2 regions of the Pseudoalteromonas sp. C12FD-1 genome follow, and region 2 is predicted to be linked to the other one. Evidence: riboswitches for the same ligand, from Rfam matches in the RefSeq annotation. Region 2 holds a riboswitch; the other holds the start of a gene.
What was found. Region 2 has a riboswitch for lysine ahead of dapA (4-hydroxy-tetrahydrodipicolinate synthase). Riboswitches for the same ligand answer to the same signal wherever they lie in the genome.
Positions count from the first base shown of each region.

Region 1 (16,578 bases), on a different contig from region 2:
TTTGTAAACGACACGGTTAGTGCAGCCGTAATAGAGCAATTGTCAGAGCTTGGGGTGAGCACTATTTTACTTCGCTGTGCAGGGTTTAATAATGTTGATTTAACTGCCGCCAAAGCCCACAACATAAAGGTATTACGAGTACCTGCATACAGCCCAGAAGCCGTAGCTGAGCACTGTGTTGCACTTATGCTTACCCTTAGCCGTAAAACACATAAAGCCTATAACCGCGTACGCGAAGACAACTTTGATTTAAACGGTTTATTAGGCTTTAACTTACATGGCAAAACAGTTGGAATTATAGGCTGTGGTAAAATTGGCCTTGCACTTTGTAATATTTTAAATGGCTTTGGCGCGCATGTTTTAGTGTGCGACCCTTATGCAACACCTGGCAACTACACCATTACCGATTTAAATTCGCTGCTTACTCAAAGCGATATAATTTCACTGCACTGCCCACTGAATGAGCAAACACACCATTTAATAAACGACGATGCATTTAATAAAATGAAACCTGGAGTAATGCTAATTAACACTTCGCGCGGTGCGCTACTTAATAGCAAAGCCTGTATAAATGCGCTTAAAACTAAAAAGCTAGGGTACTTAGGGCTTGATGTGTACGAGCAAGAGTCGGAGCTATTTTTTAAAAACCATAGCGATGAGATAAACCAAGACGATATATTCTCGCGCTTAGTGAGCTTTAAAAACGTATTAATAACTGGTCATCAGGGATTTTTTACCCAAGAAGCCCTTACCGAGATTGCCAATACCACCATACAAAACGCAATAGAAATTAGTGAGCACAAACCTTTAACTAATGAGGTGCTATAAAGCCGTTGCCCGTAAATTTAGCTTTACCCGTTTTACTCTATTTATAACGGGTAAAGCTTAAAATACTTTAGCCAAACGCAACGTTTGCAAAAACAAGGGTCATTAATATCGGGCAAACAAAACGAATGTATTGAGCAAACCAGTAATGCGTGCCACTGCTGGCTTTATGAAGCTTATTACCGCGTTTCCACATCCAACCTGCAGTTATAAAGTAAAACAGCCCCATAAGCGGGAGTTGGTATTGGGTAAACAGCATAATTACTAAACCAAATAACCACTCAAAATTTAATATAATGGCACTTGCGCATACAAGCACAACTAAACTTACAGCCCACGTTGCTTTAGTACGATCTACGCGGTGGTTTTCTACTAAAAACGCAACCGGTATTTCTGTAGTAGAAATAGTAGATGTCACTGAGGCAATCGACATTAGTACAAAAAACAACAAACCTATAAGCAAACCTATTTCGCCCATGGTGCTAAATAACTCAGGCAAAATAGCAAATATCAGCTGCCCTTCGCCAATTAGTTTACCACCACTAAACACCTCTACCCCGTTATGCTGTGCAACATAAATGGCAGGCACTATCAGTAAACCGGCTAAAAATGCCACGCTGGTATCAAGCAGTGCAACGCTTGCAGTTAGTTTTGGCAGGTTTGCATCTGGCTGTAAGTACGAGCCATAAATCATCATGCAGCCAACCCCTAATGAGAGCGAGAAAAACGCCTGCCCCATTGCTGCAATAATTAAATTTGGGTCAAGCACTTGGCTAAAATCAGGAATTAAATAAGCGGCAAACCCTTCGCTGGCGCCTTCTAAACTGGCGATATAAAAAATTAAACCTATTAGTAGCACCAATAACAATGGCATTAAACGGCGCGACCAAGTTTCAATCCCCGATTTAACCCCTTTTAAAATTATACTGGCAGTTAAAATAAGCATAAGCGGCGTAAATATAAAATTTCGCACCATAGAGTCGCTGTGTAAAAACTCGCTTGCTGCGCTAAAACCAAAAAATGTAGTAATAGGCTCTATTGCGTAAGAGAGCATCCACCCAGCTACAATAGAATAAAAGCTAAGCATAACCACAGCGCCCGCAAGGCCTATATACCCGGCGGCAGCCCCTACTTTTTTGTTGGTGTTTTGCCACGCATTACCCAATGCTTTTACTGGGTTTGCTTGCGCTTGGTGGCCTAAATAAAGTTCGGTATAAAGCGCAGGTAGCGCAAGTAAAAATATAACAACAAAGTAAACCAATAAAAATGCGCCGCCACCATGGTTGGCCGCCTGAGTAGGAAAACCCCAAATATTACCTAAACCCACTGCTGCGCCTGCAGCGGCTAAAACAAAACCAAATCGGCTTTGAAATCCATCACGCACTTGTGCCATACATCTACAAATTCTGTTATTCTTTGATTATTGTGAATTAAACCATATTTAATGCCAACTGAGTAATAAAATTGCTGTTGGCATAAATAAGCGCTGTTAACCGCTCATAATTACAGCACTCACTTATTTTAAGCGCGTATGACTAACCACTTTTTTAAAAACACCCTAAGCATTGCTCCCTCTTTTTATAGCGATTTACCCCCTAGCAACAATACTATTTTAGTGTTTAATGCAAACACGCTTAATGTAGAACTCCTCGATTTAACCCAGTACCTAAGCCCGTTTGAGATAAGCGTTATAAATCGCCGTAAACGCATGCAAGCAAAGCAAGAATATGTAGCATCGCGCATATTGCTAAAGCAGCTTGCCAAGCATACCCAGCCCCAATACGCGCACGTACCGCTTAATAAAATGAGCACCCTCTTTAATGAAGAGTGCTCAAAGCTGCAGCTCCATATAAACCGCAGCGTTATTAATACCTGTATTTCGCACTCTCATGGCTTAGTTGGTGTAGCTCTTAATGTTACTAAGGCTGAATTTGGGTTTGATATTGAAAAAATAAGCTTAAAACGCCCATTCGAAAAGCTCGCAAAGCATTTTTACAATAAGGCTGAAATTGACTTAATTACCGCCCCTTTGGCTATAAAAGAGCAAGCCGACTGCTTTTTTAGAATTTGGACCTTAAAAGAGGCACTCGCTAAAGCAACAAGCCGCCCAATAGCGCAATTGCTTAGCCCAAATGTATTTGATGAATTATCTTTGTTAAACCTTACAGCATCGAGTAACACCATAATGGTTGCCAATGAGGGGTTTGATATAAGCGTGGCGCATAAAAAAAGCACCGACTGGCGGTGCTTTATGCTTAAAAATTTAGATACTTAATTACTTGGCATATAAGCTTAGGCAGCGCTTTCTAATAAGCGACTGTGTATTGCTTGCACTACGGTATCTGACTCGCTTTGCTCTACTAAAAAGCATAAATTGTGCTTACTTGCACCATGGCAAATTAATCGAATATTAAACTCTTTTAATACGTTCATTAAGTTCATTTCGTGCTGGCGTAGCTGTATTTCTGAGCCTATTAGCGCCACTAAGGTTAAGTTATTTTCAACCGACACATGGCAAAATTCAGCTAGCTTATCTAAACACGCTTGCTCAAGCTCAGGGCGCGAGGCATTGGGTGCGTTATCTAAGGTAATAGCAACACTAATTTCTGAGGTAGTCACTAAATCTACCGATATATTAAACTCACTTAAAATTGTAAATACTCTGGCCAAAAAGCCACTTGCTAATAGCATTTCAGGGCTTTTAAGCGTGAGCAATATTTGGTTTTTACGTTGCGTTACAGCGCGTATACCCGGCTGCTGTGACTTTTCACGCTCAATCCACGTGCCACCGCGCTCTGGCTCGCGGCTAGAGCCTACAAATACATTAATATGGCTACGGCTGGCTGGTAAAATAGTGGCTGGGTGCAATACTTTTGCGCCAAAGGTGGCCATTTCTGCGGCTTCGTCAAAGCTTAAACGGGCAATTGGCGTTGCCTTTGCACATAAGCGTGGGTCTGTGCTAAATATACCCACTACGTCGGTCCAAATATGTACGCTTTTAGCGTTAATCGCCTCAGCAAGTAATGCTGCGCTGTAATCTGAGCCACCACGGCCAAGCGTGGTTGTTTGGCCAAATTCGTCGCTACCAACAAAACCTTGAGTCACAATTACTTGCTCATCTAATAACGGAATTAAAATCTCTTTAGCCGCTTGCGCTGTGGCTTTAACATTGGGTGTTGCTTTACCAAACTGGCTGTCGGTTTTAAGTACTTTACGTACATCAAAACGGTCGGCATTTAAGCCTTTTAAACGTAGCACTTGCGCAAATAAGTACGACGATAAGCGCTCACCAAAACTAAGTAGCTCATCGTGCTGCTGATCCGTTGTTAGTGTTTCAAGGGCTAACGTTTGAAACGCTTTTAACGTTTCGTTAAAACCTACGGCTAAATCGGCATCAAGCGAGAGCTCATCTAAAATTGCTTGCTGAATAGCTAGCACGCCGTCAATGTGCTCTTGGCGCTGCTCTGGGGTAATGCTTGATTTACACAGTGCAACTAAGTGATTAGTTACGCCGGCGCTGGCGCTCACTGCTACAATACGCACGCTTTTATCTGCAACAATAATTTCGCTACAGCGACTCATCGCTTCAAAGTTTGCAACACTGGTTCCGCCAAATTTGGCAACGATGTAATCTGATTTTGCGCCTGGTACTGTTTGTGGCACTGATTGGGTAGTCATTTAGTCTCCTTTCGCGGTATTTTAACCGCTAAAAAACAAGAAGAACTTGGCAAAGGAATGCATTTGATGTGTCCGCTGCCAGAAGCTCTCCACCTATATTGGTGACAGTTTTGAGGATTCAGCCCCATAAACCGAAAAACAATAGCGACGTACCATTGTTTTTCTCGGCGAGTACTTCCCTCTTTAATGGTTATGGGCGTTCGTCACCTACCATTAAATACCTAAGTATCGCACCTCTTCTGAATGTTTTATTAACCGCTGGCTAATAAAACAAAGCCCCGCTAATTAGCGGGGCTTTGAAAGTTATCGTTTAGACGTCTAGGTGTCAAGCATTTATAGTAAAAATTAAACAAAACCACCCATAAAGTAAGCGCCTGCATAACCTACGGTATAACAAATTAATAATTGCAGCGATAATTTAAAGTAGCTCGTAAAAGTAAGTGCTTTAAGTTTGCTCATGGCAATAATACCCGCTGCCGAACCAATTATAAGCATTGACCCACCTACACCTGTTGCATAGGTAAACGACAACCAATGTTGCTGGCTCATTACTATATCTGCTTTTAATAGCGCAGCAGTAAGCGGTACGTTATCGACCCCTGCAGATAGTATTCCCATTAAATAGTTAGCGTACTCAGGTGCCATTACTGTATATAAATCGGTAAATTTACTTAAAATACCAATTTCTTTTAATGCGCCAACAAGTAAAAGCACCCCAACAAAAAACAGTAGTGTGTCGTATTCTATCTCGCGAACAAAATCGATGATGTCTTTGTTTATGTCTTTTTTACGCATTAAAAATTGCGCCACTAAAAACATAACCGATAAACCAAATAAAAATGTGAGTAGCGGCGGTACGCTATAAATTACGCTAAGGGTTAAAGTACTTACCACGGTTGATAAAAATATAATGGCAATAGTGATGTCGGTTTTTTCTATACGTTTTTTTTGCGAGCCCACAAACTCTATTTGCCCTTTCATACCAATAGAGAGTAAAAGCGCTAATAGCATTACACTTATAAACGCTGGCGCTATGAGCAGTAATAAGTTTGCAATAGACACTTTGCCGTCCAAAAATATCATTAAGGTGGTTACATCACCGGTTATTAGCGATACACCGCCAGAGTTAACCCCAAACACAATAAGTGTGGCGTATTTAATCAGCTTTTTAGCTTCCAGCTTTAACGACATAACCACAGCAAGTGATATAAGCGTAGCGGTCACATTGTCAGAAATAGACGAAAACAAAAAGGCAAAGCCCCCCACTAAAAACATAAGTTGTCGTTCACTAATGCTTTTAGGCATAACCCGGTGCACAATGTTTTCTATAAATCCTTTTGAATTTAAATACGCAACAAAGGTCATGGCGGCCATTAAAAACAGCCATAGCGAGGCTATTTCTAATATGTTTTCGTTAAGAAGGTGCTGAATAGTTGCAGGGCTTTGCCCATGGAGTGGGTTAACAAAAAGTATAATCCAACAAAGCGTGCCAAAAAAGAGTGTAGTTTTGGCTTTATTTACGTGAATTATATCTTCTATAACGATCAGTAAAAAGGCAATCGCTATTAGGGTTAAAATTATCGAGGGGAGCATGGTAGTTAAATAACCTTTGATATAGTTTTAACAGGACACATAAACAACTTGCGTTTAAGTGTTCCTAATTTTGGTGCGGATTCTAGCACCACAGATATGCAAAAACTATTATTAAATGGTCTTAAAAACGAATACCATATGCAGGTAAAATACGTAATAATGAGTCCTTTGTAAGAACTCAATAATAAAATACTAGGATGTTGTAATCTCTTATGATCCCAGCTAAAAAGCTGCTAAATACCCTTAGCGAACATTGGGGTGTGTTAGAGCTATTATTTAAACGTTTTAAAATGGCCGACTTTAGCCTAAAAGACGTACAAAATGCCATTAAGCAAAAGCAGCCCACGTGGACAAACGAGCGCATTTACAAAGAAACTAACCGTTTGCTCAATCAAGATATACTCATTCCATTGGCTAAATCTTCTCAGCTTGAAATTAACCGTGCCATTGCCGACTTTGCCACCTTTTTATTACAAGAGGAACACCTAGGCTTAGCACAAGAAATTAGCGTTTTGGTTGATGATTTAGCCCGCCTAGGAAAGCGTTTAGATAATGCCGGCGAAATGGAAGACTTTGACGATTTACGCCGCTATAGCCGCATTATGGATGATCGGGTACGTAAAATAATGAAGCTTTACGCGCACAACGAAAACGCTATTTTAAATATTGTTGAGCAAGCTAAGTCTGATCACGCTGTGCAATCTTTGCAAAAGCGCTACAAAGCCGTAATAGAAGCCTTTGACGAATACATAGAGCCGATGCTTGAAATGGTCGATATTCGCGGTGATTTTCATGCCTGCTTTACACTTATTGAGCAACAAATAAGTAAGCAAATAGAGCACATAGAGCGCTCGGGTAAAGCTTACAACGACAAACGCATGCTTGAGCAATTACGTACCCGTATACTCGAAATGCATTTAGTTGGCCGAGAAAGCTTACGTAAAAGTGCCGATATGCTTATGCCACTGCGCGAAGAGCTACGCCGTAATAACTTAATTACCCGCCAAGCAGCAAAAGTGCTTGGCCTGGTGCGTAAAAATGGCGTAGACAATATGCTAAGTGCGGTACAGCCAAACTTTGTAAGCGATGCGCAGCGCTATTCGCTTGGCCAGCAGCGCCATATAGTGGCTTACATGGCAAGCCTGGTAGAATTTGAACACGAAGAATACCAGCTTCCAGAGCAACAAGACGTACCGGCTTTTGTAACGCCTAATATTCCTGACTATCAAGATGTTAAAACAAGCTTTGCAAAACGCTTTAATAAAAAACGTAAAAAGCCCCAGCCATTACTGCAATTTTTAGATGAGAGCTACCCCGATCTAGACGCCGACGAAATGCTATTTTTATACCAAAAACTAGTCAGCGACAGTGAAATTCACATTAGCCAAAGCGATGAAAAAACACGCGTAAAAATAGCCGGCCAACACTTTTCGTTATACCCATTTAATTCAGCGCCTCAGCCAGATACACAGGCAGACGAGTAAAACATGACACATATAAACCTAAACGAGCTTACGCACCTACAAGCCATTAATAAAAAATTAGGTGCGGGTTACCACATTTGCGAACAAGACAACGTAATGTGGCAAGAGCTTGACCAGCACATAGAATCTTACAGCGCCTTATTTAGCGCCCTTGGCCACGACTTAAAGCACGACAGCCGCGGCTTTTACTACTTTGCCAGCGACGAAAGCACGCCAAACATGGGTAAAATATCCCGTGCTATTGCACTGACTATTTACATTTTAATTGAGCATTTTGCCAATACGGGTAAAGACCCTATGCGCGCCTTGTTTGACGAAGTAAACGATTTAGAACTGATGCAAACCTTAGTGCAAATTAACAAACACTTGTTTGATCAGCTTGAGATATTTTCGGGTTCAGACTTGCGTAAAGACGTTTACCTGCGCATGGTGCGCTTAGGTTTAGCCCGCGAAGTAGAAGGCGGCTTTATGCTACAAGCGCCTATTCACCGCTACATTGATGCACTGATGGAAGTAAACGAAGAAACCTACATCACGGAGGACGAGCAATGAAAAACTTATACGGACTAAGTAAACTCGCCCTACTTAATACCGCAGGCTATGCAAAGTGTGTGATCCCACTTGATAAAAGTAGCTCTATTTGTGCCCCAAACAATACCGGTAAAAGCTCGGTTATTAACGCCCTGCAATTTCCGCTAATAAATGATTTACGCTTAACCGAATGGGACGGGCACGATTTAGATGAAACCCGTAAATTTTATTTTTCATCGGATCAGTCGTACATTTTACTAGAAGCTAACCTCCCCCATGGCTCGGTCGTTATTGGTGTGGCGGGCCTTGGTAAAATAGCCGGTTACGCGCATCAGTACTTTTGTTATCAGGGCAAACTTGATTTAGCGCAGTACACGCAAGGTAATACCATAATTAAATTTACTAAGCTGTTTAATCATTTAAAAACGCAAGGTTACAACCCAATAGAGCTAAAATCACAAGAGCTAAACGCCCTACTTACCGGCGGCGCTACCCCGTTTGATGGCGATATTAATTTAAAAATGATACCGCTTAATAACGTGCAAGACTCAGCCATTTATAAAGAAATATTTAGGCGTATTCTTAACTTACACAAATTAGGCGCAAGCGATGTTAAACGCTTTATGCTGCGTGTATTTGAGCGCCATATGTCAAACTCTAAAGTGGACTTTTACGAAGTCTGGCGTCGCTCATTTGATAAAGTAAACCGGGCTAAACGTGAATTAAAAGCCCTTGAATCAATGCAAGAGCCAATAAGCGCGCTTGAATCAATGCTTGAAAACCAAACCGTGCTTAAAGGTAAGTTAGCAGCCTACGCACCAAAAATTGACCAAGCCCTAATAGACTTTGATACCTACCAAGAAGAGCAACTAAGCGAACTCGCCATTGCCCTTGAAGACATTGAGCACGAAAAACACGAATTTGAACAAAAGCAAAGCCTATACGTGCAGCAATCGCGTGATATAGAGCGCAGGCAAACCCAAATTGAGCAGTGGTTTTTAGATTACAGCGCTTTAAAAAGCGAGTTTGAACTAGTAAATAAAGCCACCCTCAAAGCAAACCTTGTTCAACTAAAGCAAGATTACGAGTCGCTTTCGCACTCAATAACCAGTGCACAAGGGCAAAGCCTGCACACCCTTGATTACCGCATTAGCGAAACGCAAAAACAAATAAAAAGCTTAAAACTGCAGCTTAAAAACCTTGAGTTTAATTTGTTTACTCGAATGCGCGAAGACCTATCACTCAAAGAAGTAGAAGAAATATCGCGTATTTTAAATCCCGACTTACTCTCGTTTGCCACCACCAGTAATGGCGATATAAGCATTGATGACGAAGACGCCTTTGGGGAGTTTTTATCGCTATTAAGTGAAAACGTAAAAGGCGGTGTACTTACCCTTCCTGGGGCAAGCATTAAACTTAAAAAGCTCTCGCCTGTGCAAATGCAAAGCGGTGAAAACAAAGCCCAGCTGAGTGCTCAATTAGACGCGCTTGAACGCTCCTTAAAAGAGTTTAAACAACAGCGCGAAGTAGCCGCTAACGTGGCAGATAAACAAAAAGAAAAAGATGCACTTTACGATGAGCTAATGAGCGCAGAGAGCGCCCTAAAACGTTTAGAGCAATTTGAGGTAATGCAGCAGTCGGTAGAAGCGCAAGCCATGCTAAAAGAGCAATTATTAGCAGAGCGCGAACAAGTTGATGATTACCTGCAAGACATACAAAAAAATAGTGGCTCAATTGCAGACAGACGCTCGTTAATTAAATCGAAACAAGAGCAAATTAATCGCCAAACCGAGCGCCTTCGCCAAGTTAAAAGCGAGCGAATTGATCATACTCTCGATTTATACAGCGGGAAAGTAACTCCGTACATGATTGATATAACAGTCGACTTTGATAACTTAAGCGACCTAGTACATCACTTTAATAAAGACTGCCAAGAGCTGCGCAATTTTGACATAAACGTGCGTAATACCTATTTGCATGTATATAACGCAGGCATTACTAAGTTCGATAACGAAAACGACGAATTTACTAAATACCAAAAACTAATTAGCGCATTTCATAACCTTGATAACGAACGCGATGCCGTTGAGCGCCAAGGACGCGTAGCTCTGACTGAAGTAGCCGCAACCATTAAAGGCTTGCGAGAGGATTTAGATCGCCTGCGCCGCGAGATGAATAGCTTTAATAAAGGCATAAGCCAGCATCGTATTTCTAACCTGCAAGCGTTTAAAATTAACGTAATACCGCGCAAAATGCTGGTTGATAGTATTGATACTATTATCAGCACGTCGCATCAGTTTGAGCAAGGCGACACCCTTGATTTACTAAGCCAAGAACCCTACAGCGAAAGCGCGGTAAACGAAGCAAAAGATCACTTAATTAAACTCGCATCAGATAAAGCGGGCCTCACCTTAACTGATTTATTTGATATTCGTTTTGAAGTGGTAAACCGCGCAGGCGAAACCGAACACTTTGAAAAAATCGATTCAGCCGGTTCAAACGGCACACGTATTACTATTAAGTTATTATGTGGCATGTTGTTTATTCGTTACTTATTAAGCGATCAAGAACAAAACCTTTACCGTATACCTATTTATATAGATGAAGCGGCCGATATCGACCCGCAAAACCAAAAAGCAATTATAGAAACCGCATTAAGCTTTGGCTTTGTGCCTATATTTGCCTCAGTTAAGCCACAGGTAAGCTGTGATTACATTGTACCTATTCGCTCAGTAAAAGATGGCGCACAAAACTGGGTAGACGAAAAAGACTGGATAGAAGTTGAACACAGTTAATTGGCCGTTAAGGCAAACTAACTAAACTAAAATATAGGACGTTAAACTAATACACATTTAAACAATGTGTGTTATTTTAAATTAACGCATTTTATTGGAGCAAAGGTAATGAAAAATATACTTATTGTTGCAGCGCTAGCACTACTTACAGCCTGTACGCAAACCCCAGACTGGGATTACGACAAATCAGCCAACTTTAGTAATTTTAAAACATTTGCTTGGGTAGAAAACGCGAGCCTAACCAAAGATACCACAAACTACCAAATTAACGGTTTAATGGAAAAACGTGTACGAACAGCTGTAAACGCTGAGCTTAGCCAAACGTTGGGGATGAGGCTAGTAGATCCAGCCCAAGCTGATGTGTTAGTTAACTACCATGCATCGGTAGATAAAGAGCTAGAAGTAGACAGCTTTAACGTAGGCTACGGCGCACGTTGGGGGTATTGGGGTACGGGCTTTCAACGCGATATTAGCGCCCGCGAGTACGAAGTAGGTACTTTAGTAATTGATATTATTGACCGCGAATCAAACCAGCTGATATGGCGCGGTGCTAAAGAGGGCCGTTTAAAGAAAAAACAATCGCCTGAGCAACGCGAAGCATCAATTAAAGAAACAGTCGCTAATATTTTAAGCAACTTCCCGCCGCACAAGCAGCTGTAAATTAACATTAGCTTTAAATAAGTTTTAAAAGCTCACAGTATGTGAGCTTTTTTGATGCGTGTATATTTTTAGAGACTCCAGAGCTAAATAATTACGAGCTACGCTCGTCACGTCAGTAAGCTGCACGTATACAAAACACCGTGTCAAACTTTACTTGTAGGCGCTAAGCTTGCTTGCGCGAGAAGCGCAGCTTCTCATTACTTATCTTTATGTACTTACCTTCACTTTAAATTACGAGCTACGCTCGTCACGTCAGCAAGCTGCACGTCTACAAAACACCGAGTTAAACTTTACCTGTAGGCGCTAAGCTTGCTTGCGCGAGAAGCGTAGCTTCTAATTACTTATCTCTATGTACTTATTTTCACTTTAAATTACGAGCTTCTTTCGTCACGTCAGCAAGCTGCACGTCTACAAAAACACCGTGTATAAACTTACGATTTATACTTATACAATAACTCAAGGGGTATATGGCAATAGTCATCAGGGTGGTTAGTTAATCGGTCTTGATGCTCTGCATCGCTTGGTACGTAATTAGTAAGCTTCTCAACGCTTACTACAACTTTTTCTGCATCACTGCGCTTATTTATATAATTGCTTGCTGCGTCTAAATGGGTTTGGTGTTTACTGTAAATAGCAGTGCGGTATTTAGGGCCTACGTCATCTCCTTGTTTATTAATACTGTATGGGTCAATAATTTCAAAAAAGTAGTCAAACAGCTTATTTAGGCTAACGGCGTTTGGGTCAAAAATTACCTTTACGCATTCTGCATAACCATCGTAGTCGCCACCTGTCGTTTTATTTGTACCATTAGCGCGTCCTGCTTCAGTACTTATTACGCCTGGTAAGTGTTTCATAAACTCTTGTACGCCCCACAGGCAGCCACCAGCAAAGTAAATAGTATTGTGTTCTTTAGTATTCATTATAAATGTTACCTAATGAGAAAAGTGTGAATGGTTATCAAATGCAGTTATTAACAAATTAATGTACAATCGCGCACAAAATGACTGCTGTTATATTTGGCTATTTTATCATGCTCAAATATGAGCTTTGAAATTTATTGTAACCGCAGCTTCAAATAAAAAACGACGAGAAACACATGAACCGCACACCACACATTATATTACCTGCCCTTTTATGCAGTGTTACCCCATTTACTTATGCTAATACGCTACCTAATGAGTCATCAATCGAGCAAATAACGGTTGAAGCCTCACCTACAGCCAATAAACTGCCTGTGGGTACATTTGACTCGCCTATTTCTAATTTAGAGTACGACCCACGTGTTGATCTTCAATCTCGTAATATGGCTGAAGCGCAAGCTGATGTAACTATTCGTGGTGGGATTTTTGAAAATACCGGTTTTAGAGTAGGAAGCGCTACCCTGCTTGACCCGCAATCGGGCCATTATTTTGCTGAAATACCTATTGCACCACAAATGCTAAGTGGCCCAGATGTTTTAACCGGTGCTGATAACGCACTGTACGGTATGAACAGCTCTGTAGGTACAGTTTCGTTTGGTTGGAAACCAATTATTACTGGCGGTAGTGTATCGCTTGGCACTGGTACGAACGACTTTAACCTGCAAAGTATTCACGCTGCTAAAAACACTCAACTTGATAGCTTAGCTAACTATACCCTGGGCTTTGAAGGTGAGTACTCTCACTCGCAAAGTGATGGCACCATTGATAATGGCGACCATGACTTTTCGCGCGCCTCAGCACGCGTGCAATTAGCAAGCGAGCATAGCCAAACCGATTTATTTTATGGCTCGCAAGATAAGTTTTTTGGCTGGCCTAACTTATATACCCCTTTTGGCGTTAACGAAACTGAAGATCTAGAAACACGCCTTTGGATGCTTAATCACAAACAAACCTACGCTGAGAACAGTCACTTTGAAGTATCGGCGTATTACCGTACCCATGACGATCACTATATTTACTCGCGCGAAAACCCAAGTGCATTTGAAGCTTTTCATAAAAGTGAAGTTAAATCGCTTGCTCTTTCGGGTCGCCATACACAAAGCGATGCACTGGCAATAAATTACTCGGCACAATTTATTGATGACTCGATTGAATCAACAACACTTGAAAACAACTTTACCTCACGAAAATATTATAAGCTGAGCGTATTGCCCCAATACACAATGGCTTTAAAAGCGAATCAGCAGCTTACTTTTCGCTTAGGGGCTGCGTATGACGATACAAACCGTGATGATGCTGAAGTATCAGCTATTGGTGATATAACCTTAAGCACCCAAAACAGTGACGGCACAGCGCAAAGTATTTATTTATCATACGCGCAAGCGAGCCAAGTCGCAGGCTACACAGCCATTGGCGGCAGCGATTCTGGCGGGTTATTTAGAAGTAACTACAACCTTGAGCGCGAAACAACGTCAAACTTAGAGCTTGGCTTATTACTTGAAGAGCAAAGCTGGCAGTTAAACTCGGCTATTTTTTATCGAAAAGATAATAACTTAACCGACTGGACCTTTAATTTTGACTCCACCTCTGCGCGCTTTGCAAACCCCGTTGATATTGATACTGCAGGGGTTGAATTTTTAGCGACTAAACACTTTGATACGGCAAAACTTATTGCTAGCTATACCTATTTGCATAAATCAGAAAACTACGGCGCAGCCGATATTGATGCCAGTTTTTACGCGTTAAACTTTCCTGATCACCGTTTAACACTCGGCGCTGTGTACAACCCAACTGATATTTTAGAATTTAGAATAGATAACGAATGGCGTACACAACACAAAAACGCGCTTAGAAACGGCCACGACAACGCGTTATTTACCCAGCTAACGCTTAAAATAACCCCGCCTCAGTTAAGCAATTTATTTATTACTTTAGCGGCTGATAACTTATGGGATGAGTCGTTTGAAGAAATACCAGGTACACCAGGACGCGGTGAGCAATATACGTTAAGCGCAACGTATAGTTGGTAGAAAATAAAGCCGGCGTTTACAAACTCAATTTATACTTTGATTTGTAAACGCTGTGTTTTTTATAAAAGCACTATTTTAGACAAAAAATATCCCACAAAGAGAAGCGAATGAGAAGTAAATGAGAATACACAAACCAACTATTACTTAAAGCTAATCTCTTCCTCTAAAAGCGCAGCAACTCTTCCCCTCCTTGTGATTTATTCACTTTTACAGGCTTTGCCTGTTACGTAAGCAAGCTTTACGTCTACAAAACAACCGTATACCTGCACATTTGCGGTAGACGCTGAGCTTGCTCGCGTTAAAAGCGCAGCTTTTAATTACTTAAAAAATTACTCGGTAATAGATAAATGTTAATATATGTGTATCAACCCCGTGAGCTAGGTTAATTGCTCAAGCTCGGTTATAAGTGCTAGAGCCTCTGCATTAGTTGACCCACACACATCAAATGTGGCGCTAAAATCACTACATACTTTTGGGCGGCTTTCATCGCCAAATAATTTACATAAATTACGTTCATCTAGCTGAATACAACGCTCTCCGGCTTTTTTACCGTTTGGCATCCCGGGGATTGGCGAGCTAATACTTGGTGCAATGCAGCATGCACCGCAGCCTAAACGACATGCCATAGGCTCTGTTTTCATAATAACCTCAGTTAATAAAACTATGCAATTTGCAGTGTGATTTCACCCATGCATAGTCAATTGTTTAATTGTAATACACACATGTAATGCTTTGTTACATCTTCAAACGCCTTGTAAACACTTTATTGCGTATTATTGCCTTGTCACCAAATATATGAAGGAATGCCTTGTGGCTACTAAAAAACAAATTTTATTACCTGTCGCAGTTTTAGCTGCCGGAATTGCACTGGCAATTGGCCTTTCAGCAATGAAAACGCCACCAGAAGAAAAACCAGAGCAAGACACTCGTCCACTTGTTGCTGCGCAAAACGTAAACATTGATGCCATTACGCTTGATGTAAAATCGTACGGCGTTGTAAAACCTAAAGACCGTACAGAGCTTGTTGCGCAAGTAAGCGGGCAAGTTATTTCAGTAGCCGAACAATTTGTTGAAGGCGCGTTTGTTAAGCAAGGCGATATTTTAGCACGAATTGATCCAAATGATTACGAAGCCGACTTAATTGAAGCCCAAGCAGGCCTTGCACAAGCAAGTTCAGCACTTGAAATTGAGCGCGCACAAGCCCATGTTGCTAAAGCTGAATGGGAACGTATTAAATCAGACTCAAGCGATGCAATTGCATCTGAGCTTTATTTACGTAAACCACAACTTGCCGAAAAAATGGCAAATTTTAAATCTGCTCAAGCCCGTGTAAAACGCACTAAACGTAACTTAGAACGTACCTACATTAGAGCCCCATATGATGCCATTATTAACGAGCGCACTATTAGCTTAGGCTCTGTAGTAAGTGCAGGCAGTAAGTTTGGTGAGCTTAGCGCGACCTCGGTTGCAGAGGTACGTTTACCGGTTGCAGATAAAGAGCTGCAATACTTAAATAATGGCGGTATAGGTGCATTGGTTACACTTAATGCAGAATTTGCCGGTAGGCAAACTACCTGGCAAGCCAAGGTTGTACGTAGCGAAGGTGTTGTTGATCAAACTAGCCGTATGAGCTATTTAGTTGCGCAGTTACCTACACCGTATGCTGATAACGCTAAGCCACTGCGTTTTGGCTCATACATTAACGCCACCATAAAAGGCCGCGCGCTTGATAACGCGATTATAGTGCCGCACCATTTAGTTAAAAATAACAAAATTGCTATTTTAAACGACAATCACACCCTTAGCTTTAAAACGCTTAATATTGTACGTGAGCAAAATGGCATGGTAATAGCCGACCAAGGGTTAAATAATGGCGAGCAACTTATTACCTCTGCCCTTGAATACCCAACAGAAGGCATGGCGGTTAAGCTAGAAGGCACTGAGCCTAAAAGCGATGTTACTCAATTAGCACTTAAAGAGGATACGCCATGAATACCTCAGAAAAAGGCTTAATTGCATGGTTTGCACGTAACCCTGTTGCGGCAAACCTCATCATGATTTT
Region 1 is NZ_JBBEVD010000063.1:60,726-77,303, forward strand. Features, by position in the region: gene WDB87_RS08840 (2-hydroxyacid dehydrogenase) at 1-828, shown strand, start outside; gene WDB87_RS08845 (sodium-dependent transporter) at 896-2,218, opposite strand; gene WDB87_RS08850 (4'-phosphopantetheinyl transferase family protein) at 2,357-3,100, shown strand; gene lysC (lysine-sensitive aspartokinase 3) at 3,118-4,503, opposite strand; lysine riboswitch at 4,578-4,750, opposite strand; gene nhaD (sodium:proton antiporter NhaD) at 4,849-6,096, opposite strand; gene WDB87_RS08865 (hypothetical protein) at 6,309-7,580, shown strand; gene WDB87_RS08870 (condensin complex protein MksE) at 7,584-8,132, shown strand; gene WDB87_RS08875 (ATPase) at 8,129-10,906, shown strand; gene WDB87_RS08880 (DUF4136 domain-containing protein) at 11,015-11,566, shown strand; gene WDB87_RS08885 (peptide-methionine (S)-S-oxide reductase) at 11,998-12,486, opposite strand; gene WDB87_RS08890 (TonB-dependent receptor plug domain-containing protein) at 12,663-14,516, shown strand; gene WDB87_RS08895 (YkgJ family cysteine cluster protein) at 14,894-15,157, opposite strand; gene WDB87_RS08900 (efflux RND transporter periplasmic adaptor subunit) at 15,327-16,508, shown strand; gene WDB87_RS08905 (efflux RND transporter permease subunit) at 16,505-16,578, shown strand, end outside.
Region 1: another riboswitch for lysine. It lies ahead of lysC (lysine-sensitive aspartokinase 3); the one in region 2 lies ahead of dapA (4-hydroxy-tetrahydrodipicolinate synthase).

Region 2 (16,578 bases):
GCCTAAGTGAGGGCCAAAAAACTTATATGCTGAGCAGGCCAAAAAGTCGCAATCAAGGGCCTGTACATCTACAAGCTCATGCGGTGCATAATGCACGGCATCAACGTACACTAATGCGCCTACAGCATGGGCAAGCTCTATAATACGTTTTACATCGTTAATAGAGCCTGTGGTATTTGAAGCATAAGTAACAGCCACTAATTTAGTATTACTGTTAAGCAAGCTTTCAAACTGCGCCATATCTAAGCTGCAATCAGCCTCGTTAATTAAAGCGGTTTGAACTTTAACGCCTTTATCTTCTGCGGCTTGCTGCCATGACGATACATTTGAGAAGTGATCAGCGTTAGTTACAATAATCTCATCACCGGCTTGCCAATCGCGTGAAATAGCACGGCTAAAGCTAAAGGTCAGGCTGGTCATGTTAGGGCCAAACACAATATTTTGTGCACTTGGCGCATTAAGTAAATCTGCCGCTGTTTGGCGTGCACTCGCCATTAGCTCTACCGTTTTATCACTTGAAAAAAACGCACCGCCTAAGTTTGAGTTATAGTGCCCTAAATAAGCAGTCATTGCATTTAGTACAGACTGCGGCACTTGAGAGCCACCAGGGCCATCTAAAAATATCGGCGATTTACCATCAACGGTTTGTGTTAGTGCAGGAAACTGCTCACGTAATTGCGCTATGTTCATGAGCATTCCTTAAGAGGTAAGTACAAAACAATCCAGGTAACCTGGCTTGCTAGTATCGACTTTGTTCATTGGCGTTGCATTGTGCCAAACCTGACGGTCGTTTATTAGTGCAAACATACCGTCTTTAATTTCCATTTTAAAACACGGTTCAGCTTGCTTGTTTTCGTATACTAGCAGTTCGCCGCCTTCTAAGTTTTCGTGTGAAACGCCACATACACAAACATGGTCAAAGCCATCTTGGTGCACACCTTCAGGTGCTGCGGGCGTATCGCTATCAATGGCAAGCATTCTAAATTGATGTATTTCAATATCACGGCCTTCATCAATGCCGGTAAGCTCACAAAACTCACTTACAATGCTTTTCATACCTTGAGACTCAAGTAAGCTCTGCTCTAAATTTTCATAAGTACGCTCAACATTACCCTGAAAGGTATTAATAGAATCGTCTTGAACAAACGCTTTGGCAGCTTGAAGTTTTAGCTCACCATTTTGAAATTTAATTACCGAGTAACGACGCTTACGAAATTCACCATCTGCATACGGATTAGCAGGTAGGTTATCAAAAGAAGGCTTAACCAAATCAATATTTGCTTGGTTAATAAAACGAAGTTGCAGTAAATTCTGGTTGTTTAATGCAGTCATAAAATCTCGCTTAAAATAATGAGAATATTAAAAGAGATTTTAATGCATGTGTGGAGGATTTTCTGAGCATAAATTGGGATATAAAAGATTAAAAGTTAAATTTTAAGATCTAAAATTCTAGTTTATTGAAAATTTAATTCAAAAAAATTGGCTACGCTGCGTAGCCAATTTATTAAATTTAATCACCGCTCTAATTTTATCTCGAAACTATAGAGCGTATTCACTCCATTAGTTCAAATGCGATATTAATATCGCAGCTTTGCGCCAAATAATGAACCGTGTATGTATTGTCTTCTAAAACGCCATCACACCCGCTTATAGACTCTAATTTATAGCCTGCATTTGCAGAAATATTAAAGGTTAACGTATCGCCATGAAAGCTTGTGTAGTTTTCAACGCCGTTATTTACTACACCATTACCATCTGAATAAACTGTAACATCATACCTTGGCTCAAAAATCGTAAAGGTCATCTCTTCTTGATTTTGACATGCTGTACCTTGTAAATACTCACAAAGCACTATCTCATCGCGATCATTTGAAATAAATTCAATCACCTTGCTTTGACCGTCTTGCTCGTAGGTAAACTTACCTTCGACTAATTCAAGTGATGCAGCTTTAATATCGTTTTTCCAAAGCTCGTACCCATCCACATAGTAAACTCCCCATTTTACGAAGTTCTCACCACTATGCTCGTAAATTTCAAAAGGGATTTCATGCTCATGAAACTTATCAGTACTTGTATTTTCAATATAGTTTTCAAAGTAAAGTGATGCGTAAGAAAAGCTTTCTTCTCCCGTATTTGTATCAAACGCTCTAGATACACGCTCAACTACTTGGTAGTCATCATTGCGATTAATAAGCCTATAATCCATTGTATAGTCATTAAAACACGTCTCTAAAGTCAAATCACAATCGGAGCCGTATGTTTCTGTTAGTTGATCGTATTTTCTGCTGCGGCTAAAGCTCCCCCCTTTAAACTCACCTTGAATGGAACTTGTAGAATAAGTGAAGAACACTTGGCCATCTTCATATATTTGTAGCTCATCCCAAATGGTCTCTAAGTCATGGCCTTCTTTAAATAAGTGACGCCCAGTAAAGTTACTCGGGGTAATTTCTTGCTCTTCTTGCCTAACCATTATGGCAACATTTACTTGCTTTTCATCTTCATACTGGCCTTGCATTATTACTTGATAGCCAAGGTCTATATCCTTGGTAATATAGATATCTTCAACGCTATCAGAAGTCGTAATTTTAAGTCCTGCTGCTGTTTGCAGCCAAGTAAAGTCCTCTATTTGCGCTTCATCTATAGTATCGACTACGCTACCTGTCCCATCATCATTTAGCAGTAATTCCTTCACGGTATCTTCAGATGGAATACCTAACGACCAACTACCAACCAAATCGCTTGAGGTTAAATCAATTTGAGGTGCTACTGAATCAAATAACTTAACATGGCTATCACTGTGCCACTCTTCAACTAGTTCCTCGTTACGAAACTTACTTAAACTTTGCGTCATTTGGTACCAGCCGTTACCTAAATCGAAACGTTCCTTTAGTACAATACTGGTCATTACATCTTTACGTCTAACTTCTACTTGAGTGCCATTTTCAACTTCATACGCAACACTTTCATTTAAGACATACTCATCAGAAAAATAAACTCTAATTTCGTCAAAATATTTCGACCAAGTGATCGCAACCTGGTTATTGCCAGTAAATGCGCCCTCTTCATTTTCATTAAGCTCTAATTTGAAAGAGGTAGAGGTAAAGTAATCAGGATTATTAATTAAAAATTGCCCTGATATTGTTTCTGGCTTTTCCACAAATGTAGCATTAATTTCGCAGTCACTGTGTCCACTAAAGGCAATATAATATTCGCCCTCAATATAACCTTCGCAGCCCTCTATTGAATCAACCTCATAGCCCTCATTAGGCACTATATTAAAACCAACTAGCTGAGCAAAAGGCACCTCTTGTACTGCAGGCTGTAGTTGACCAAATTCATTAGATGGAGCTGTTAAAGTCACTCGTGGGTTTTTAGATTGATAGACTGTTTTATCGCTCTGTGTACAGCTACTACCTTGTTGGTAATTACAAATAGTGTATGTTTCGCCATCACCACTAACAATTTCAAAAAGCCATGTTTGCGCATTTTTTTGATATTCGATTACGCCTTCATTTAACTGCGCTTCATACTCTATGCCATCGATTGTTATCGTAAGTGAGCCGTCATCGTAATTAACCCTGATTCGATCTTCTATTACTTGCTCACCAGCACTTTTATAAAGATTAAAACTGCTTTGTAATAAGTTAGGTGTAAACTCTGAATAGCTCAGCTCTTTACTATATTGGTAAATAAGTAAATTTCTCTGAATGTCGTACATGTCCCCTTCAGGAGAGAACCATTTAAACTCTCTTAATAAGTAATAATGACTATCTTCTACTGCAATGATGTCATGGGTTACTTCTGCGCTTAAGTAACAGGTTTCATTAAATCCTTCACAACTGCTAACGGTGTAACCTTCATACTCATAGCGGCGTCTAATTAGATTGCCATCTTCAAGAATCCCTTGGAAAGACGTAGTCCCTAGCCCTAACATAATCGTACCATCGGCAAATACGTTCATATCATAAAGTTGTGACGTGCCAATAAAGCCCTGCCAGCGCCCAACTAAGTCATCATTTGATAAAGACACCGCTTCTCTTTTTATCATCAGGCCATATTGGCTATCGGCAGGATCCGCTGATGTGGTATCTAATGAAACTAGCTGATAGCCTGCTTTTAAATTTTTAGTAAACCAAAAATTTGTTGTACCAACGCTACCGCCTTCATCATAGGTTACTTGTAATTTATTATTAGTCAGCTCCCACTCAAACGGTGCCGAATTATCACTTAAAACAGCGCCGGTCCCATCATCATAGAAAGCAATAGTCTCTAGGTGACTAATGAAATTACGACTTTCTGTTCGCTCCATTTCCCACTCACCGACAATATCTTCGACGGTCAAACTTAAGGTTTTACTTTTAAGAATAAGGTTGGTGGTTTGTATTTCTTGCTTGTTTTGCACCTCAATGCTGTTTTCGTAAACTGTAATATCACTTTTAATATCTATTGTTTTAAAAACATCGTTTTCGCCGAGTACTTGTAACGAGAATGAATTTAAATGCTCATCATAAACAGTTTCAACATCGTCTTCGGTCTGGGAGTATTTATTAATAAGTACAGGAGACTGTAAAGTAACTTCTATTTTACCACTCACTTCTTGCCATGTTAGTGAGCTACCCGTAACTGCATGATACTGACCAGTACCGTTTTCGTTTAAAGTTAAGTGACTGGCTGGATTTGCATAGTAGCGCGGGGAGTTAATTATATATTCACCAACCAATGACTCTTTTGAGCCTGTTACTAAATCTTCATCTTCTTTAATTTCGGTTTTCGTTTGCTCTATTAGGTCAGGATCTTGCTCATTAACGTCCTCTTCAAACTGCTCTGCTGCTTCTTCATTAGTTACTAAATCGAGGGTGCTCTCTACGCCCTCCGGCAACTCGTAATCAGGGTTATCTACAATAATTTTAATCAGGCTTGCAAGTTGTACTTTTTCATCAGCATCAACATTTAAAAGTGCATTATCTAGCTCATCTTCACTTGTCGGTTCATCACCGTCTCTTACAATCAGTGCATACTCTGCTGTTGTCACATTAGTTGTGTTGACGCCAAAGTTTTCATCACTGTCTAAAATGCCATCATCGCCTGCCTGCGTAGCTAACTTTTTAACAGAACTAAGCTGAGATATAAATTCAACCCCAGGATTTAAATCATCCCGCCCTTTAGCTTTAACTTTTACTAGGGTTTGCTCTAAGGCTTCATCGACATCTAATACTATTGTGTAAACACCATTTTCATCTGCTGTAGCTGAATAAGTTTTATCACCTATGGTTATTTCTACACTTGCAAAACTAATCGTGTTGTCGGTAATTAAGCCATTAAGCGTAACTGCCGTTGAGTTACGTTTAATTAATACTTGCTGAGTAGCGCTTGTTGTTGCTCCATCATCATCTTCTACTGTTACTGTAAAATTAACGGTTACATCTTCTGTAATGTCGGGTGAGAGATAAGTGATTTCATTTGAGTTTGGGTTTTGTGCGCTGAGGTTTAAAGTGGAGTCATGCTGCCAATAATAATTTACTATTTGCCCGTCTGAGTCTGAAGCGCTGGCAGTAAGTGAAAAGCTGGTTTTTTCTTGTATTTCGCCTTGGCCAGAAATTACTACAGAGGGGGCTAAGTTTACAATTTCGTCGCTATCCTCATCTTTATCAAAACTACAGCCAGATACTAAAAAACACGCACTCACAGTACTCGCTATTAGTTTTAATCGGTAGTTACTTTTATTTTCCATTATGTGCTCCGATAGTTATTTAATGCGGAGCTAAAAAATACTTGTTGATTGCTCCCTCAATCATTAACAAATGTTACTGCCACTTATAATTGTTCATTTTTTGTTAATTTTCAACTTTATTTACTAATTATTTTTTTAGAACTTAACTACTGAAAGTTTTGAATTTTATTTTAGCCAATAAAAAACCCGCCTAAGCGGGTTTTTTAAAACAGGTTTAATTATACAGCTTGCTGAATAATTACGTTATCTGCTTTTTTAGTGTACTGAGGCATACGGTGGAAGTTCAAGTAACGGTATGTATCTGCAGCCGTTGCGTTGATTTTCGCCGCGTATTCTTGGTACTCAGCTGGTGTAGGTAATTTACCTAAAATTGCAGCTACTGCAGCAAGCTCAGCTGATGCTAAGAATACATTTGCACCTGTACCTAAACGGTTAGGGAAGTTACGTGTTGAGGTAGAAACAACCGTTGCTTTATCAGCAACACGTGCTTGGTTACCCATACACAGTGAACACCCTGGCGTTTCGATGCGTGCACCAACACGGCCAAAGATACCGTAGTAACCTTCGTCAGTTAGTTGGTCTTTATCCATCTTCGTTGGTGGAGCTACCCAAAGTTGAGTTGGAATACGACCGCTAAAGCCATCTAGTAATTTACCCGCAGCACGGAAGTGACCAATGTTAGTCATACAAGAACCGATGAATACTTCGTCGATTTTCTCGCCTGTTACATCAGAAAGTAAACGTGCATCATCTGGGTCATTTGGAGCACAAAGGATTGGCTCTTTAATTTCTGCTAGGTCGATTTCTACAACGTGCTTGTACTCTGCGTCAGCGTCAGCTTCCATAAGTTCTGGGTTTGCTAGCCACTCTTGCATTGCTGTAATACGACGTTCGATTGTACGTACATCGCCGTAACCTTCAGAGATCATCCATTTAAGCATAACAATGTTAGACTCAAGGTATTCACTGATAGACTCTTTAGAAAGTTTAACAGTACAACCTGCTGCTGAACGCTCTGCTGATGCATCTGATAATTCAAACGCTTGTTCAACAGTTAAATGCTCAACACCTTCGATTTCTAGTACGCGACCAGAGAATTCGTTGATTTTACCTTTTTTCTCTACTGTTAATAAGCCTTGCTTAATACCGTAGTAAGGGATTGCGTGTACTAGGTCACGTAAAGTGATACCTGGTTGCATTTCACCTTTAAAGCGAACCAAAATAGACTCAGGCATATCAAGTGGCATAACGCCTGTTGCAGCTGCAAACGCTACTGCACCAGAACCCGCTGGGAACGAAATACCTAATGGGAAACGTGTATGTGAATCACCACCAGTACCTACTGTATCTGGTAATAACATACGGTTTAACCAAGAGTGAATTACACCATCACCTGGACGAAGTGAAACACCGCCACGGTTCATGATGAAATCAGGAAGCGTATGGTGTGTGTTTACGTCAATTGGTTTAGGGTAAGCAGAGGTATGACAGAATGACTGCATTGTTAAATCTGCAGAGAAACCTAAACATGCTAAGTCTTTAAGCTCATCACGTGTCATAGGGCCTGTAGTATCTTGCGAACCTACAGTCGTCATTTTTGGCTCACAGTATTGGCCTGGGCGAATACCTGCTACGTTACATGCTTTACCAACCATTTTTTGAGCTAGTGTAAAGCCTTTATCAGACACTTCAGTTACTGCTGGTACTTTAAATACGTCAGTAGCACCTAAACCTAAAGAGGTACGTGCTTTATCTGTTAAACCACGACCAATGATTAGTGGAATACGGCCACCGGCACGTACTTCATCTAAAATTACGTCTGATTTAAGTTCAAAAGTAGAGATAACGTCATCAGTACCGTGGCGCTTAACAACACCTTCGTATGGGTAAATATCAATTTGATCACCCATGTTGAACTCATCAACATTTAACTCGATTGGTAACGCACCCGAATCTTCCATTGTGTTGAAGAAGATAGGCGCTATTTTGTTACCTAAACATACACCACCAACGCGCTTGTTTGGTACAAACGGAATGTCATCACCCATAAACCAAAGCACAGAGTTAGTAGCAGATTTACGAGAAGAACCAGTACCTACAACGTCACCCACATATGCAAGTGGTAAGCCTTTAGTTTTTAATTCTTCTAATTGTGAGATAGGTCCAACTTCACCTGGTTTTTCAGGGTTGATACCATCACGCTCATTTTTTAGCATCGCTAAAGCGTGAAGCGGGATATCTGGACGAGACCATGCATCTGGTGCAGGTGATAAATCATCGGTATTTGTCTCGCCGGTTACTTTAAATACAGTAACTGAGATTTTTTCAGCAACAGCTGGTTTGTTAGTAAACCATTCAGCGTCAGCCCAAGATTTAATAATCTTTTTAGCGTGCTCGTTGCCTGCTTTTGCTTTTTCTTCTACATCGTAAAATGCATCAAACATTAACAATGTGTTTGATAGGCCTTTTACAGCGATAGGTGCAAGTGTTTCGTCATCAAGAAGCTCAATCATTGGGGCGATGTTGTAACCACCTAACATTGTACCTAATAATTCTGCTGCTTTTTCTTTAGATACTAATGGAGATTGTGCTTCGCCTTTAGCCACTGCTGCTAAAAAGCCTGCTTTAATGTATGCTGCATCATCAACACCTGGTGGTACGCGGTTGATTAATAAATCTAGGATGAACTCTTCTTCACCTGCTGGTGGAGTTTTAATTAGTTCAATAAGATCAGCCGTTTGCTGAGCATCTAATGGCGCTGGTACGATACCTAACGCGGCACGTTCTTCTACGTGTTTACGATATTCTTGTAGCACAATATTGCCCTCTTGGTGACGTGAAAGTATTCGGTAGCGCCTCATGCGCAAAAAAAAGTAACCCAATACTTATAGTATTCTAACGCGGGATTATAAAGCTTTTATGTATAGATGAAAATCCATCCAGCTAAGCAACTGATTATACCGACTATAAATATTATGAATAGTGGTAAGCGTAAATTCTATTTTCATGAATGTTTGTTAAGTAATAATCATTCTTGTTTAATCAGATCAATACTGCGCATGCTGTTTTAAAGGCATAAAAAAACCCAGCACTAAGCTGGGTTTTTAAAATAAGGTAAGTAACTATTAACGCTTAACTTTTACACGTTCAATAGATTTTACATGTGCTTCTACACGACGGTTTTCAGCGTGAGCTGCTTTAGTGTTAGCTGTGTTTTTAAGACGCTCTTCACCTAAACCTACAGTAGTAATGCGATCTTCAGCAATACCATCTTTAATTAGCTCTTTAGCAACGTCATCAGCACGCTTTTTAGAAAGCATCTTGTTGTAGTTTGCATTACCTACAGCTGAAGCATGACCTTCAAGTAGTACTGTTGTATCTGTGTGCTCTTTTAAGAACTCAGATACTGAAGCGATATCAGTAAAGTACTGTGAACCAACTTCTGCTGAATCATGCGGGAAAGTAACGAGTAAGCTAGTTGTTACTTCACGGTCTTCATATAAAGTACAGCCATCGCCATCAACAGCGTCTGTCATTGGTGTGTTAGGACATTTATCATCTTTATCTAAGATGTTGTCGTTGTCGCTGTCTTTAGGTTGTACAGGTACTTCTACTACTGCTGTAGGCGCTGGCTCTACCGGCTTTTCAGGCATAGAGTTTTGGCCAAATAAGTAGTTAATACCAATTTTAGCACCTACATCTGTGTAACCTTTATCAAGACCTTGATATACCGCAGTTTCAGCGTTTACGAAAAAGCCGTCTGTAATAAAGTGTTGGTAACCAACACCTGCGTTTAAGAATGTGTTGTCATCGACTACGTCCATTTCTTTAATACCGAACAAGCCGTAGAAAGGACCGCCGTCAAGGTGGTAAAGCGCATCAATACCGTAACGCTCGCCGTCAATATTATTACGATTGCCCGCAGCTTTATCGAACGCATTAAAGTCCATATCTGCATACTCAAGGCGTGCGCTCCAGTAATCGCTGAAACGGTAACCTGCTTCTACACCCCAGCCAGTTGACTCGTTTACATCAAGGCCAGCTTGAGCGCGCATGTTTTCCCATGACGCATCATAGTAGTCACCAAATGCACCAATGTAGAAACCTTCTTCTTTATCAGCAGCGAATGTAGACGCGCTAGTTGCAGCTAACGCAATTGCAATTGTAAGTGATTTTAATTTCATTGTTTTCTTCCCATTTTAACAACTTAGAAAATTGTAGCTAATTCTGTACTAGCTCAACCAGTTTTGTACACACTACCCGAGCTTTTGTTAATCAATACTTAACGAAAAATAAAGTTTATAAATTTTTTCAACGATCTACAGGCATTCCAACCACCAATTGTAGGTTAAGTAAAAATTTTTACCTAATCTACAATTAATAAATAATGGTATTTTATAAATAGTTACTTTTTATGAACGTGCACAATACCACTGAGTATATAACTGCTCAATCATTGTACACTGCATTATGTAAAAATGACTATTTTTAATCAAAAACTTACATATATTTACAGTACTTAAGTACCGCAAAAAGTTTGATAGCCCTTGTCGTCTTCACCAGTCTCTTGAAAGCGGACTAAATTAGCTGTTTTATGATATGGGTTACTCATCACAGTTAAGAAGTCACTTAACAGCTCACTCTCGCCGTGTTGATTATATTGCGCAAGGATTTCTTCGACGATGTGATTACGCGGTATAACCCTTGGGTTAGCCGCTCTCATTAGGTTATAGCTGTTTTCATCACATCTTTTTTGCCATAACTGGGCCCATTGCGTTAATTCATCTGGTACTTTGCCACCATTTAGTGACTCGGTTAAGGTATCAAAGGTATTGGTGTAATCGAGCTTATACTCTTGAAATAACAATAATAGCTTACTGACAAGTTCCACATCGTCTTCGTTATGACCTGCTAAGCCCAGTTTTTGCGCCCACATTTGATTGTACTGCTCGTTAAATAGCGTTGAGAACTGGCTGATTATAGGCGTCATTAAACTTACAGCTTGTTCGTCGTCATCATTTATCAGCGGTATTAGGCTCTCAGCTAAACGAGCGCAGTTCCAGCTCGCTATGTTTGGTTGATTACCATAAGCATAACGACCTTGCTTATCAATTGAGCTAAACACAGTATCAAAATCAAATCTATTCATCATTGCACACGGGCCGTAGTCGATAGTTTCGCCGCTTATTAAGGTATTATCAGTATTCATAACGCCATGAATAAAGCCCACTCGCATCCAGCTAATAACCAGCGCTAGCTGACTATTTATAACGGCTGCTAAAAAGTCTAAATAGCGCTGTGCCCCTGTTGATTTTATACTTGGGTAATGACGCTCAATAGCTACATCAGCTAATTTTTTTAATCCTTCGACATCACCTTGAGTTGCTAAATATTGAAACGAGCCAACCCGAATATGGCTACTTGCCAAACGGGTAACAATTGCGCCTGGTTGTGGCGGATTACGATAAACAACTTCACCAGTGCCTACAACAGCCAAACACCGCGTGGTTTTAATCCCTAAGCCATGCATAGCTTCGCTCATAATATATTCACGTATAGCTGGACCTAGTGCGCACCGCCCATCGCCCCCTCTAGAATACGGGGTAGCACCAGAGCCTTTTAATTGAATATCCCACAGCTGGTTTTTATCATCACTTATAGCACCGAGTAAATGTGCTCGCCCATCACCCAAACGTGGTGAAAAGTGTCCAAACTGGTGCCCAGAATAACCAAGCGCTACCGCCTTTATTTGCTGTGGTTCATTGCCTGCAAAGGTACTAGCGCGCAGCTGTGGCTCAACAACTATATTAAACTGCTTAGCTAACGATGCGTTCCACAGCAGCAATTGCGGGGCAGCAACACTTGAGGGTTGATCCTCTATCGCGAAATTATCTGCTATGTCTGTGTATCTTGGCACTAGATTCATGGTTAATCCTCTGTTTGTTGGCTTATGCCTACACGGTTATCGCCCACACTGTAAGCCACAATTAAACTCAGCTCTTGCATGCTTAAACCACTTTGTTTTTGCATTTCGTTAAAAAATGCCTGCGCAGCAGTGAGTGATTTTTTAGTTTGCAGCCCGCCATCAATTATTTTATGCGCTCTTAGGTAACTTTCTACATCCCGCGAAAGTAAAAATGTATCTTTACCAAGCGCTCTTAAAGCATAGGGGCCAGTATTTCCACCTAAACGAGCGCCGTGTTTTTTTAAATGCGCCCATAAACCAATAATATTATCTGTTGGCCACTGGGCAATAAACTTGCTAAAACTGCCATGCTCCTGTGCTATTTCGTGGATCATGTAAGCATTTTCAGGAATCGTTTTCACTTTTTTATAATTACGAATAATGCGCTCATCCGTTGCTTTTTGCTCTAGCATATCGGGCGGCATCATTAATAACTTATCAACACTAAACTGCCAAAAAACCTCTCTAAAGCCCGGCCATTTGCTGTTTATTACCGACCAATAAAAGCCACTTTGAAAAACCTTTCGGGTAAATTCTTCAAGCCAGTCGTCGTCACTTAACGTGCTTAACGCTTTTTTAGATAAAGGTTTTGCGAGTAATAACTTAAGCATTTTTTCAGAGCCTTTTCGCTCTACCGCTCGCTTATAAATATCACTAAATTTTTCCATACTTATTAAATACCTCGCTGCTTATAGGGTTAGTGTACGAGAAAAGCAGCCAATACGTAACCACCGCTATTTTCGATGAGCTGTTCTGTATTTAGCAGCTTGACACCTAGACGGCTAAAATGTTTTAATCGCCGCAATTACCCTATTTAAATTGTATTTTGTTAAACCTTTTGTGTTTACGCAAAATACAAAGGGCTAGAAGAGGTGCGTTATTCAGGTAGCGTATGTTAGGAGCGCAAACTCCAGTGAGCATACGCCAGGGGAATACCGCCGAGAGGTAAACGCTTTTGCGAAGCAATTACTTCGGGCGACTAGGTTGAATCCTAGCGACTGTCACCAATAGCAGCTTTAAAGCAGCTTATTAGTTTGGTGGAGAGCTTCTGGTCTTAAATAATAAGGCCGTGCGCCCTATTATTTTAAGCCCATTCGCTCTTCGAATACTGTTCGAACGACGTTAATGCGGCTCACATCATACAGCCTCCTTAATATCTCGAACACCTTATAGGTTCGTAAGAGATGATCAACAACTTCAATTTAGACGACTACGCACTGTGGACAGCGCTTGTTACGCCGTTTGATCAACAAGGTAATGTTGACTACGACACGCTCACAACACTTGTTAGCGCACAAGAAGCGGCACAAAACGGTATTTTACTGCTCGGTAGTACAGGTGAAGGCTTAGCCCTTACGCTTAAAGAGCAGCAAGGCATTGTTGAGCACGTGTGCCAATTAAAACCCAGCGTACCGCTTATGGTTGCTGTGGGCGGTAGTAATTTAGCCCAACAAGAAGAATGGGTTAGCTACTGTAACCAATTACCTATTCACAGCTACTTATTAGGCTCGCCGCTTTATGCAAAACCAGGGGCTGTAGGTCAAACACATTGGTACGAAAGCTTATTAAACGAAAGCGCGCATCCGTGTATGTTGTACAACGTACCTGGGCGCAGCGGTGTAAGCATTCCTATCGAAACCATTGAAAACTTAAAAGCGCACCCAAAACTTTGGGCCTTAAAAGAAGCCAGTGGCAACATCACACAATTTGAAGCATACCGACAAGCCGCGCCTAATTTAGCGCTATACAGTGGCGACGATGCACTTATGCCCTACTTTGCCCAAGCAGGTGCAAAAGGCTTAGTCTCGGTTGCGGCCAATGCATGGCCTTTACAAACACACGAGTTTGTAAAACGTAGCCTAAGTGGCCAACACCCCAATTTATTTGCTCAGTGGACTCGCGCTATTAATAGCCTATTTGCTGTAGCAAACCCTATTCCCGTTAAAGTGCTAATGCACCAACAAGGCCGCTTAAGTAGCCCGTTGCTGCGCCCACCTTTAACACACCTTGAGTTAACGCAAACCGATTGCATTACCACTGCAAACGACACCATTTTATCTTGGCATTAAATACAGGTTTTTATAATGAGCTGGTTAGAACTACTAAATAATTTAGAATCGGGCGCAGTACGCGCAGCATCACAAAACGAAAGCGGCCAATGGGAAGCTAACGTAGAAGTAAAACAAGGCATTTTAGAAGCCTTTAAAAATGGCACTAACACTGAGTTTGCAGGTGGTTTTGTAGATAAACACAACCTTGCACCGCAAGAATTTAGCACTGAAGATGGCGTGCGTATGGTACCAGGTGGCACCAGTGTTCGCCGTGGTGCATACGTCGCTAAAGGCACTATTATTATGCCACCAGCGTACGTAAACATTGGCGCATACATCGACGAAGGCACTATGGTTGATAGCCACGCATTAGTGGGCTCGTGTGCGCAAGTTGGTAAAAACGTACATTTGAGCGCAGCTGTGCAACTTGGCGGTGTACTTGAACCAATTGGTGCAAGCCCAGTCGTGGTTGAAGACGATGCATTTATTGGTGCAGGTTGTGTCATTGTTGAAGGCGTAGTTGTTAAAAAAGGTGCAGTACTGGCACCAGGCGTACGTTTATCTGCAACCATTCCGGTATACGACTGCGTTAATGAGCGTCAGCTTGATAAAGGCGAGCCAATCCCAGAATACGCAATTGTAATACCTGGCTCTCGCCCAGCGTCTAATGAATGGGCTCGTGAGCAAGGCCTAAGCATGTCGTGTGCGTTAATTGTTAAATACCGCGACGAACAAAGCGATGCATCGTTATTGCTAGAAGAGGTTTTACGATAATGAGCTTTTTGAGCACGCCTATCAAGGCCGCCGTAAATACACTTACTCAGCAACTTGATACCCCTTTTTTTGTTTACGACTTAGACAAACTAAACACACTCCTTACGCGTTTAGTTGCACAAACCGATGTAAAACTTTGGTATGCAGTAAAAGCGAATCCGCTTTCTAAGGTTATTCAATGCCTGGACAACGCCGGATTTAACTTTGACGTAGCAAGTAAAGGTGAGCTTGAACAAGTACTTGCACAAGGTATTAGTTCGCAGCGCGTGCTCAACACAGGGCCTGCAAAGAGCCCTAAACAAATTAAACACTTTATTGAGCGCGGCGTGCGTATTTTTGTTGCCGAAAGCCTCAATCAAGTACGTTGGTTAAACCAACAAGCGCAGCTGCAAAATACGCAGCTGCAAGTATTACTGCGTGTACAACTACGCTGGCCTGAAGGTGAAAAAAACCCACTAGGCGGCGATAGCCTAACTCCGTTTGGGCTTGGCTGCGATGAATGGCAAGCACTCAATACTGGCGATTACCCAGCCCTTAATTTTGATGGCCTGCATATTTTTCAGTGGGGCAATATGCTTAGCACGCAAAAGCTAAGCGAGCTGTGGTCGCAAATGATTGCACCGCTTACAGCCCTCGCCAATAACTTAAATATAAACCTAAAAATTTTAGATTTAGGAGGCGGTTTAGGTATTCCTTACACACCAAACGATGCAACACTTGAGTGGGATGACCTTATAGGCGCGCTTGCTAAAATTAAAAAAGATGCAGGTGTAGATGAACTCTGGATGGAGCTTGGCCGTTACGCTGTAGGCGAATGCGGTCATTACGCTAACCCTGTAGTTGAGAGCAAACAAAACTACGGCCAACAGCAAGTGATTTTAACCGGTGGCATTAACCACCTATTGCGCCCTGCAGTTACAAGCCAAGATTTTCCTACGGCGTTACTGCGCGAATCAACAGCGCCAAAACAAGCAATGAGCCTATATGGCCCATTATGCACAGCCCTTGATTGTTTAGGCGAGCACACCCTACCAAGCGATTTAAACGAGCAAGACTGGCTGGTATTTAGCCAATGTGGCGCCTATGGTTTTACCGAAAGCATGCCATATTTTTTATGCCATGAACTGGCAGCAGAATACGTGTTACACAATGGTGAGCTCACCTGTGTACGCCAAGCAGAAGATGCCAGCCACTATTTAAGGTAATAATCATGAGCATAACAACACCCATTAGCCAAGAAAATATTGTAGTAGGGGAAGTGGCAAACGGCTTACCACTCACTATTCCTGTGTATCGCTTAAAAGGCAATGGCAGCGGACCAAGTGTTTATATTCAAGCAAACATGCACGGCGCTGAAGTGCAAGGTAACGCGGTTATTTTTCAGCTGTTAGAGCAATTAAAACAGCTCAATTTAAAAGGCGACATTACCTTAGTACCTTATGCTAACCCTATTGGCTGTAATCAAAAATCAGGGGAATTTACCCTTGGCCGATTCGACCCGATTACTGGCACTAACTGGAACCGCATGTATCACTACAACAATGATTTAGTGACCCAGTTTGCCAAAGATCATAGCCAGTACGACGATGCAGCTTTAAAAAATAACTTTAAACAAGCCCTGATTGATGAAATAGACACTAAACTTAACGGCCCGGCTTATTTACTTAATACGGGTAAACGCATTGCGCTTAATTTGCAAAAGCTTGCGCACCAGGCCGACATAGTCCTTGATTTACACACAGGGCCTATTTCAAGCAAGCACTTATATTGCCCAACGTATGCAACCGAGAGCGCCAGTTATTTTAACATTGAGCATGTACTGCTGATCCCAAGCGACTTTGATGGCGCCATGGACGAAGCAAGCTTTTGCCCATGGTGGCACCTAAGTGATGCACTTGGTGTACAAGGCAGGGACTTTAACGTACAGGTAGAGGCCTTTACGGTTGAGCTAGGTAGCCAAGAAAAAATAGACTTAACAGAAGCACTCAACGATGCAAATAGCATTTTAAGTTACTTAAATCATAAAAATGTATTGGTAGACGCACCACACAAACCGA
Region 2 is NZ_JBBEVD010000048.1:67,917-84,494, reverse strand. Features, by position in the region: gene WDB87_RS05745 (cysteine desulfurase-like protein) at 1-690, opposite strand, end outside; gene WDB87_RS05740 (2OG-Fe dioxygenase family protein) at 700-1,332, opposite strand; gene WDB87_RS05735 (PKD domain-containing protein) at 1,553-5,731, opposite strand; gene acnB (bifunctional aconitate hydratase 2/2-methylisocitrate dehydratase) at 5,950-8,547, opposite strand; gene WDB87_RS05725 (OmpA family protein) at 8,857-9,915, opposite strand; gene WDB87_RS05720 (protein adenylyltransferase SelO) at 10,251-11,657, opposite strand; gene WDB87_RS05715 (DNA-3-methyladenine glycosylase I) at 11,660-12,364, opposite strand; lysine riboswitch at 12,556-12,752, shown strand; gene dapA (4-hydroxy-tetrahydrodipicolinate synthase) at 12,881-13,765, shown strand; gene WDB87_RS05705 (2,3,4,5-tetrahydropyridine-2,6-dicarboxylate N-succinyltransferase) at 13,781-14,521, shown strand; gene WDB87_RS05700 (PLP-dependent decarboxylase) at 14,521-15,726, shown strand; gene WDB87_RS05695 (succinylglutamate desuccinylase/aspartoacylase family protein) at 15,732-16,578, shown strand, end outside.